DNA from 3 places in the Nocardia sp. CDC519 genome. Region 1 is predicted to be linked to each of the others. Evidence: riboswitches for the same ligand, from Rfam matches in the RefSeq annotation. Region 1 holds a riboswitch; each other region holds the start of a gene.

Evidence for each region. A riboswitch is a leader RNA that binds a small molecule or an ion and turns the genes downstream of it on or off. The one in region 1 is predicted to bind cobalamin.
Region 2: linked by a shared signal. The riboswitch ahead of metE (5-methyltetrahydropteroyltriglutamate--homocysteine S-methyltransferase) and the one ahead of AC5W7N_RS02665 (CbtB domain-containing protein) in region 1 are both predicted to bind cobalamin.
Region 3: linked by a shared signal. The riboswitch ahead of AC5W7N_RS22720 (FecCD family ABC transporter permease) and the one ahead of AC5W7N_RS02665 (CbtB domain-containing protein) in region 1 are both predicted to bind cobalamin.

What each region holds. Positions count from the first base shown of each region.
Region 1 is NZ_CM183377.1:619,634-622,900, reverse strand. Features, by position in the region: gene AC5W7N_RS02680 (SRPBCC family protein) at 1-257, shown strand, start outside; gene AC5W7N_RS02675 (OsmC family peroxiredoxin) at 318-761, shown strand; gene AC5W7N_RS02670 (CbtA family protein) at 916-1,710, opposite strand; gene AC5W7N_RS02665 (CbtB domain-containing protein) at 1,701-1,904, opposite strand; cobalamin riboswitch at 1,936-2,088, opposite strand; gene AC5W7N_RS02660 (antibiotic biosynthesis monooxygenase family protein) at 2,126-2,446, opposite strand; gene AC5W7N_RS02655 (alpha/beta fold hydrolase) at 2,526-3,267, shown strand, end outside.
Region 2 is NZ_CM183377.1:2,138,576-2,141,842, forward strand. Features, by position in the region: gene metE (5-methyltetrahydropteroyltriglutamate--homocysteine S-methyltransferase) at 1-1,671, opposite strand, end outside; cobalamin riboswitch at 1,821-2,004, opposite strand; gene AC5W7N_RS09510 (glycosyltransferase family 2 protein) at 2,154-3,035, shown strand; gene AC5W7N_RS09515 (pyruvate carboxylase) at 3,221-3,267, shown strand, end outside.
Region 3 is NZ_CM183377.1:5,035,087-5,038,353, reverse strand. Features, by position in the region: gene AC5W7N_RS22725 (ABC transporter ATP-binding protein) at 1-787, opposite strand, end outside; gene AC5W7N_RS22720 (FecCD family ABC transporter permease) at 784-1,815, opposite strand; cobalamin riboswitch at 1,867-1,993, opposite strand; gene AC5W7N_RS22715 (alpha/beta fold hydrolase) at 2,059-3,213, shown strand.

The DNA of each region.
Region 1 (3,267 bases):
GCACGCCCGTCCCGCATTACGGTCGCTTCCTTCGGCTCGAGCCGGACCGCCGCATCGAGCTGACCTGGGTCACCGGCGCGGGCGGCACCGAGGGTGCGGAGACCGTGGTCCGGGTGGAATTCGTGAAACAGCCACGCGGCATTCGAATCAAGCTGCGGCACAGCGGGTTCCCGAACCAGGAAGCCTGCGATCGGCATCGCGCCGCGTGGCCCGCCGTCCTCGAGCAGCTGGACAAACGAACTTCCGCCGCGGTCTGAGCGGTGCGGGTAGGTTCGAGCGGAGAACCTACCGACAAACCGATCGTGGAAAGGACTGTGATGCCCACACGTACCGCGCGCACCGCATGGACCGGCGGCCTGCAGGACGGCACTGGACAGGTCGAGCTGGCCAGCTCGGGCGCAGGCAAGTACGACGTGTCGTTCCCGAAGCGGGCCGCCGACAACGCCGAGGGCACCACAAGCCCGGAGGAACTGATCGCGGCCGCGCATTCGTCCTGCTACGCGATGGCGTTGTCGGCCGAGATCGGCAATGCCGGCGCCACCCCGCGCAGCCTCGACGTCACCGCCGACGTCACCCTCGGGCCGGATCCGGCGGGCGGCTTCCGCATCAGCGGAGTCAAGATCACCGTCCGCGGCCGCGTCGACGGTCTCGACGAGGCCGGCTTCCGCACCGCCGCCGAAGCCGCCAAGGCCGGTTGCCCGGTCAGCAAGGCCCTCGCCGGGGTCGACAACATCACCCTGGACGCCGCACTGGAGTCGTGAGTCGGCACCGCCCGGGTCCATTCCGCAACGGAAAGCCCGGGCGGCCATCGGCGCGAAGGCCGCACCGCCCGAATCGGGAAGCCCGGAACCTCCGGCGAAAAGGCAGTGCCGGTCACGGATACCGACACTGCCCTGTGTGCTTCTCGATGCGGGATCAGCCCGCGGCGGTAGCCGCCTCTCGCACCGGGGCATCGGTGCGGCCGGCGAACTCGGTGAGCATGGCGTAGCCGAGGCCGAGGCAGGCCCACAGCGTCGTCGAGACCGCGAGTGAGGAGATCCGGAACTCCCACAGCAGGCTCGCCGGGAAGTCGGCGCCCACCTCGTTCACGCCCGGCAGAACGATGTAGCCGATGGTGGTGAGCAGCACGAAGGCGGCCACACCCGCGGTGAGCCGGAGGGTATCCGGGCGGCCGGCCAGCAGCTTCCAGACGTATACGCCCGCCCCGACGGCGGCCAGGCCGAGCAGCACCGCCGCCAGCCACAGCAGCGTCCGGTCGTTGATCGTCTCCGGATCGCCGACCGCAGGCGGGTTGGCCGGGTACTTGAAGAACGGCACGGCGATGATCGCGGCCCAGCCGCCGATGCCGAGCCCGAGGGCCAGCTTCGGCCCCGACAGCGCGGTGTAGCGCCGCGCGACGTGGGCGACGGCACCGAAGATCGCACCGAACGCCATCCCGGCCAGCCCGAGCGCGAGGAACTGGCCCGCCTTCTGGCCGCTACGGCTGACCAGCGGTTCTTCCTCGTCGCCATGGGAGTGACCGGCGGAGGGCTGTTCGCCGTGCGAATGTCCGCCGGATTCGGCGGCCGCGCCGGCTTCCTCGATGGCGATGGCCGCCTCCACCTTGGGCTCGCCGACGAAATAGCCGACGGTGCCCGCCAGCAGGCCGGCGATCAGGCCGGCCAGCAGACCACGAAGCAAGAGGGTGCGCAGAGTTCCGATCAGTGGCACGGAAGACCCAGCAGGTGGCGTCCGTCGTGCATCAGCTCATGCATGAACATCCCGCTGCGCGAGATGGCGCCCTGATCGAATCCGACCAGGTAGAGGGTGAGCAGAGCGAGCAGAACGACACCGACCGTGATGAGCACGGTGGCCAGGGAATCGGTGACCCGGGCGGATACGCCAGGGGTGTGCACGAAGGCCATTGCAGTCCTCCTTGGGATAAACGCGTCCCGTCGAAGTGGTCGCGAAGGTGCCGGTGTCTGGCTTTCCGGCACCGAACCCGGTGGCTGGAACACAGTGGCGCGACCGCTCCGGATTTGCACCGGATTCCCGCGTCACCTACGCGTTTGTCCCTCGAACTGTGACACCCCGCGGCGGCCGTCGTCAATATCGGATGGCGACGGCTGCCGTGGCGAATGGGGCGTCAGCTCGCGGAGGCGGCCTTGCCCGCGACGTCGAGCACGACCTCGAATTCGAGCAGCGAGGCACCGGTGGCGACCGGCTTCTGCTGCTGGCCCGCATGCGCCTCGCGGGCCGGGCCGTCGCGCCAGGCGGCGAAGGATTCTTCCGAATCCCATTGCGTCACCACGAAGTACCGGTTCTCGCCCGCGGTCGGACGCAGCAGCTGGAAACCGAGGAAGCCGGGCGAGTTCTCCACCGCGTGTGCCCGGTGGGCGAACCGCTTCTCCAGCTCGGGGCCCGCGCCCTCGGGAACCTCGATCGCATTGATCTTCACAACAGACATGCCACGATTGTGCCCCCTTGCCCCGCGACCGCGGCCGGGTGCGACCGGTATCACCGATGGGTGCGGCACAATCGCGGACGTGTTGTACGACGAAGGCGGGACGGGCACGCCGCTGCTGCTGTTGCACGGCCTGATGGGCAGCGCCCGCACCTGGCGCGATCACCTGGACTGGCTGCGCGGCTTCGGCCACGTCTACACCTTCGATGCCGCCGGGCACGGCAGGCCGGCCCCCGCCGAACTGAGCACCGAGGCGTTCGTCGCCGATCTGGCCGCCGCGACCGCGCCCATCGCCGAGCCGATGGTGGTGATCGGGCACTCGATGGGCGGGCTGCACGCCTGGATGTTCGCCGCGCAGTTCCCCGAACGGGTGAAAGCGCTGGTGGTCGAGGATATGGCCCCGGATTTCACCGGCCGAACGGCCGCGCACTGGGCGGCCATGATCGAGGCCTGGCCGCAGCCGTTCCCGGACGAGCGGGCGGTGCTCGACTTCTTCGGCCCCGTCGCCGGACGCTACTTCCTCGCCTCCTTCGACCACGGCCCCGACGGCTACCGGCTGCACGGTTCGGTCTCCACCTTCCGCGACATCTCCGAGGAATGGGGCACGCGCGATTTCTGGGCCCAGTGGCGCACGATCCGCGTGCCCGCCCTGCTGATCGAGGGCGAACACACCATCACCCCGCCCGGCCAGATGCGCGCCATGGCGGAGGTCCATCCGGGGGCCGAATACGTGCTGGTCCCCGACGCGGGCCACCTGGTGCACGACGATCAGCCCGAGCGTTATCGGGCGGAGGTGACCCGGTTCCTCGGCGGGGTGCTCGGGA
Region 2 (3,267 bases), 1.5 Mb from region 1:
GGTCAGCATGCCCTTGACCGGCTTCTCGGTCAGCGATTGCGCGAAGGTGATCCAATCGACCGTCATCGGCGCGGGACGCACCACATCACCGAACAGGATCGGCGGACGGACGCAGCGGGTGCCGTAGGACTGCACCCAACCCAGCTCTGTCGCCGCGAATCCGTCGAGCTGCTCGGCGAAATACTGCACCATGTCATTGCGTTCCGGCTCGCCGTGCACCAGCACATCGAGCTCCAGCTTCTCCTGCAGGGCGATGACGTCGGCGATCTCGTCGCGCATCCGCTGCTCGTAAGCGGCGCGGTCGATCTCGCCCGAACGCACCGCGGCGCGGGCCGACCGGATCGCCGAAGTCTGCGGATACGAGCCGATGGTGGTGGTGGGCAGCAGCGGCAGCTCGAGCCGTTCGCGTTGCAGCTGCCTGCGCTGTTCGGCCGGCGCACGCCGCACCGCGTCGGGACCGAGGGCCGCCAGCCTGGCCCGCACCTGGCCGTTGCTGATCCGTGGATCGGCCGCACGGCTCGCCGAAGCCGCGCGCGCAGCGGACAATTCATCGGCGATCGTCGCGGTGCCCGCGCTCAGGCCGGTGGCCAGCACCCGCACCTCGCCGACCTTTTCCGCACCGAAGGCCAGCCACGAACGCAACGCGTCGTCGAGCCCGGTCTCGACCGCCAGCGAGTACGGCACATGCAGCAGCGAGCACGAGGTCGATACCGCCACCGACTTCGCGCAGCCGAGCAGTGTGCCGAGGGTGCTCAGTGCGGCATCGAGGTCGGTGCGCCACACATTGCGTCCGTCGACCACACCGGCCACCAGCAGCGTGTTCGCCAGTGCGGGCACCGCCGCCACCTCGCCCACTTCGGTGCCGGAGACCAGATCGACCGCGAGGCCTTCGACGTCGGTGCCCGCCAGTGCCGCGAGCGCGGGGCCCGGGGTGCCGAAGTAGGTGGCCACCAGCATCGCCGGGCGATCACCGGACGCGGTGAGCTCGGTGTAGACCCGCCGAACCACGGCCAGCTCGTCCTCGGTCAGATCGGTGACCAGCACCGGTTCATCGATCTGCACCCAGTGCGCGCCCGCCCCGGCCAGCAGGCTCAGCAGTTCGCGATACAGCGGCACCAGCTCGTCGATGCGCTCCAGTGCGGCCGCCCCGGCCGTCTTGGCCAGCTTCAAGAAGGTGACCGGTCCGATGATGACCGGCCGCGCGGGCACGCCGAGCTCGATCGCCTCGCGCAGCTGGTCGAGCACGGTCTCCGGATGCAGGGTGAACGCGGTCTGCGGTCCGAGCTCCGGAACAAGGTAGTGATAGTTCGTGTCGAACCACTTCGTCATCTCCAGTGGTTCGACCGCGTCGGTACCGCGCGCGGCGGCGAAATAGCGGTCCAGCGGGTCCTCGATACCGGCCACGCGCGGCGGTAGCGCGCCGAGCAGCACGGCGGTGTCGAGCATCTGGTCGTAATAGGAGAAGGTGCCGACCGGGATCGAATCCATTCCGGCATCGAGTAATTCGGTGTACTGGGCACGACGCAGCTCGCGAGCCACCTCGTGCAGTCGAGCAGCGTCGATGCGCCCGGCCCAATAGGACTCGGTGGCGCGCTTGAGTTCCCGGCGTGGCCCCACCCGAGGAAGCCCGAGAACCGTTGCGGTGAACGGGTTGTGCGTAAGAACAGTCACGGTGTTTCTCCAGTGCTGAGTTGCGGCGGGCGATCGCCGATTCGGGTACGCACGGCACCGATGAGCCCCGGACGACCCGGCAGACGGGTCGGGTATTGGCAACACAGGTGGCGAGCGCCCGGTCCACGAGGCGATGGCCGCCGGATACGGCGTATCCGGCACAACGGGCAGGTCTTCGGACTCGCGGGCACCGGCCGATTCGGCCGACCTACTGGCCGTCGCTTCCCAGGCGGTGTGCCCAGTGCTGATGACGGCGGTCGTTCCCACTCACCGCTGCGGGACAGTCCCGGATTTCCACCGGGTTCCCTCTCACCCGCCAGGGGCGGGCTTCGACGCCGGGGCGGACGTTCGGGGCTCCTTGTCGTCCGGCCGGCGAACCAGCTGCGGTGCCCACGATAGTCGGGGCAGCGCTCCGGTGGTGAGCCGCCCATCCCTGACTTAACCTAAACACCTGTCTTTCACAACGGCGAGGAGGAGGAGCCGTGCAGGCACCGAAACCACCGATGACCTCGGTCGTCATTCCCGCGCACATCGCCGGCGATACCGATCGCGGGCATCTCGACGAGCAGCTCGCGGCACTCGCCGAACAGGACTACGACGGCGAGTTCGAGGTCGTCGTCGCGGACAATCGCAGCGCACCCGGCCTCGAAGCTCATCTGGCCGGGCACCCGCTGCGGGAACGGCTGCACCTGCGCTGGGTCGCCGCGTCGGAGAGGGCCGGCGCGGCGTACGCCCGCAATGTCGGCGCCGAGCACGCCACCGGTGACGTGCTGCTGTTCTGCGATCACGACGACCGCGTGCAGCCGGACTGGATGCGTCGCATGCTCGCGTTCCTCGACGAAGGCTACGACCTGATCAGCTGTGCGGTCGAAGGCCGCTCGCTCAATGCCGACAACCGGCGGGGCATCGCCGAGGTGCCCGAACCGGATCGATTCCAGCCGCCCGGAGTGTTCGCCCCGGTGATCGTCGGCTGCGCGATGGCGTGCCGAGCGAACGTGTATCGCAAACTCGGCGGGATCGACGTCACCTATGCAGCCAATGAGGATCTCGCCTTCGGCTGGCATGCGCACCGGGAAGGTTTCCGTACCGGGTTCCTGCCCCAGGCCTTGGTCGCCTATCGCTATCGCCGTGGGTTCCGGCCGGGCTATCGCCAGGGACGTGCGCGCGGTATCGGCCTGGCCCGGCTGAATGCCGAATTCCCCGGTAACGGTCTGCCGGAGATCCATCTGCCGGAGGTGCTGATCCGCCTGCTCCGGCTCGCGTTCTCGCGTGGGCTGACCGGCGAAGAGCGTGGTCTGCTGATCGGCGTCGGGGTGGGCCAGCTACGTGGTGGCCTGCGGTACCGCACTCTGCACTGGTGGTGACCGGCCAGTAGGTAACTCACCAGTAGCTATGACCCGGCGTTCATCGCACGTTCCGCCGGGCGGTGCGGTGAGATATGACGGCCGGGTGAACGCAACTTCGCAACCATGCAAGGACCGGTTGTGAAGATTGCTGCGAAGGGGACTTCCCTGTCGGCCCACGGTGCGAGGGCGGGTACCTTAGGTCAATGTTCTCGAAAGTCTTGGTTGCCAACCGCGGCGAAATCGCCATCCG
Region 3 (3,267 bases), 2.2 Mb from region 1:
CGATGACGTCGGCGTGCAGCGCGATCTCGGGTGGCTCCAGCGGCTGGGCGCGCCCCTCGTGCACCACCAGCACCCGGTCGCAGTAGCGATCGGCCAGCGCCAGGTCGTGCAGCGCGGCGATCACGGTGCGGCCCAGGCGCCTGGCGTGGGCGAGCAGCTCGAGCCGGTGGGTGATGTCGAGATGATTGGTCGGCTCGTCCAGCAGCAGCACCGGAGTGTCCTGCACGAGTGCGCGCGCCAGCAACACACGCTGACGTTCGCCACCGGAGAGCCGATGCACCGGGCGGTCGCCGAATCCCGCGAGATCGACCGCGGCCAGCGCGTCGTCGACGACCGTGCGTTCGCGCGCCGAACCCGCACCCCACGGCGGCAGATACGGCGTCAGGCCGAGCGCGACCACCTCGCAGGCCAGCAGATCATCGGGCGGGCGTTCGTCCTGCGCCACCAGGGCGACAGTGCGCGCGCGGCGGCGGGGCGAGAGGGCGTGCAGGTCGTCCGGGCCCACCAGCACCCGCCCACGCCGCGGCTTCGTGAGCCCGGCGAGCGTGCGCAGCAGCGTGGTCTTGCCCGCGCCGTTCGGCCCGACGATGCCGATCATCTCGCCGGCACGGACCTCGAAGCCGACGCCGGTCAGGACCTCGCGCCGCCCGGCCCCGCAGGCCAGATCGTGCACGGCGACGACCGCCCCGCCGGTGGGGGCGCTCGCGGTCATCGAAGGCTGCGGCCGTCCAGCGGTCTCGCCGCCGCTCCGGTCGCCGGCCTCGGCCGCGGTGAACGCGCTGCTCACGACGCACCGAACCGGTAATGACGCCGGCCCATCAGGATCAGGAACGCCGGCGCGCCGATCAGCCCGGTCAACACCCCGACCGGTATCTCGGTGGGGCGCACCAGGACTCGGGTCGCGGCATCGGCGATCACCAGGAACAGCGCGCCCAGCAGCGCGCAGGCGGGCAGCAGCGTGCGATGGCGTGGCCCGACCACCAGGCGCGCCGCGTGCGGCACCACCAGGCCGACGAAGCCGATCCCGCCCGACACCGCCACCAGCACACCCACCAGCACCGCGAGCAGCACGAACAGCGCGATCCGCAGCTCACGCACCGGAACCCCGAGGGAACCGGCGGAATCGGCGCCCAGATGCAGCGCGTCCAGCCAGCCCGACGCCGCGATCAGCGCCACCGCGGAGGCCGCGACCACCGCCAGCGGCACCGCGATCTTGGTCCAGTCCGCCCCCGCCAGGCTGCCCAGCAGCCAGAACAGCACCGACTGCGCGGCCGCCGGATCGGTGCTGCGAAAGATCAGATAGCTGGTGAGCGCCGAGAATGCCGAGGCCAGCACGGTGCCGGTCAACACCAGCCGCAGCGGGGTCAGCCCGCCCTGGGTCACCGCGATCATGAACACCAGCGCCGCCGCCGCGAACGCGCCCATCAGCGCGCCACCGGACAATGCCCAGATCCCCGCCCCCGCGAACACACCCGAGGTGATCACCGCCGCGGCACCGACCCCGGCGCCGGAGGACACGCCGAGCAGAAACGGGTCGGCCAAGGGGTTGCGTACCAGCGTCTGCATGGCCGCACCGGCCAGCGCCAGCCCGGCACCGACGATCGCGGCCAGCACGGTGCGCGGCACCCGCAACTGCCAGACGATGGTGTCCAGGCCGGGATCCGGCGGAATCCGGCCTCTCAGGCGGTGGGTCAGGACCTCGACCACGCCCGATACCGGAAGCGATTCCGCGCCGAATCCGGTGGCCAGCACCATGACCGCGGCCAGCGCGGCCAGCAGCAACGGGACGACGACAGCGGTGCTGACACGAGTCATCGCGCACGCACCATCGATGAACAGCGCTCCACAGGCAAGTCGCGGCCTCTCCAGAGTTCGTCCGGTGGGGGAGGTCTGACTCGCGCCCGCAGTGGGCGCTCACAGTGGCGCGACCGTCCCGGATTTGCACCGGATTCCCGCACCCACCGAGGGTGAGGCCGAACTCTACCGATCGGTCCGGTTCGCCGTGGCGCCGGGTCGCGGCGATGGCAGAGGTTCGCGCGCCGTGCCTACAGTGAAAATATGTCGCCGCTGGACGATCCACACCCGTCCACTGTCACCGACTGGGACGACGCGCGACGGCGGGCCCGATTGGCCGAGACCCGGCTCGGGCACAACTGGACGACGTTGCGCCGCACCCGGTTGGTGTTGTCGCGGGTCGGTGCGCTGGTGCTGATCGTGCTGATCGGCATGGTCCAGTACTGGGTACACGATGTCGCGCCGGAGCGGGCGCGGCTGGCGGGCACCGAGCCGTCGCTGCTGCCGATCTCCGCGCCCGCCGATCCGGGGGACTGGGATACCGCCGTCGTCGACATGGTCGGTCTGGGCGGTCTCAACGCCTCCGACACCGCCGAGGCGCTGCCCGCACTGGCCACGATGGGCGTGGTGTGGGCGATCCGCTACGACAATCGCGGTATCGACACCAAGGTGATCGCCGATCTGATCATCCGGGCCGCGGTGATGTCCGGGATCCGCAATATCGTGCTCACCGGCCACAGCATGGGTGGGGTGATCGCGCTCGAGGTGGGCCAGCACATCCACACCGGCAGCGAGCTGCGCCTGGTCGCGGTGCTGCTCGACTGCACCCCGCTCGACCTCGACGCGGTACGACCCGACAAACGCGGCCGCGGCCAGGACATGGTGCGCTGGATGGGCTGGCTGCCCGGTGCCAGGGAGAGCCGCACGCTGCGCCTGACCGTCGAAACCTATGCGCGCCGGGAACGTTTCGTCGACCGCGAGGGCGTCCCCGGTATCCGCGTCGCCGAGTTGGGTGACGTGGTGGCCGAAGTGCTGCGCGACAAGATCTTCAACCCCGACGCCGCCAGCAACGGCCTGATCGAATCCCAATTCCTGGCCATCGTGGCCGGTGGTTCGGCCGACAACCTGCGCGCGCTGTCCGAGCCCGCCGACGGCAAGCCGCGTCCGGCGATCGTGTTCATCCGCCCGCACGACGCCCACCGTGACGACGTGGTCGACGTCGAACGCACCCATCAGGTGCTCATCGACGAGGTCGGCGGCGTGGACGGCGCGCTGCTGGTGGTGCTGCCGCACGGCACCGGCCACGCCAATCCACGGCAGCGCCCGCACGAGTACAACACCGTGCTCGCCCAGCAGGTGCAGCCGTTCGTGGAACGGTTCGAACAGCAGAGCGCCGACCGCGTCGACGCCGGACGGTGAGCCCGAGTTCGGATCACGGTGCCGTTAACGGTGTTCGGCGGCGGGCCCGGATTG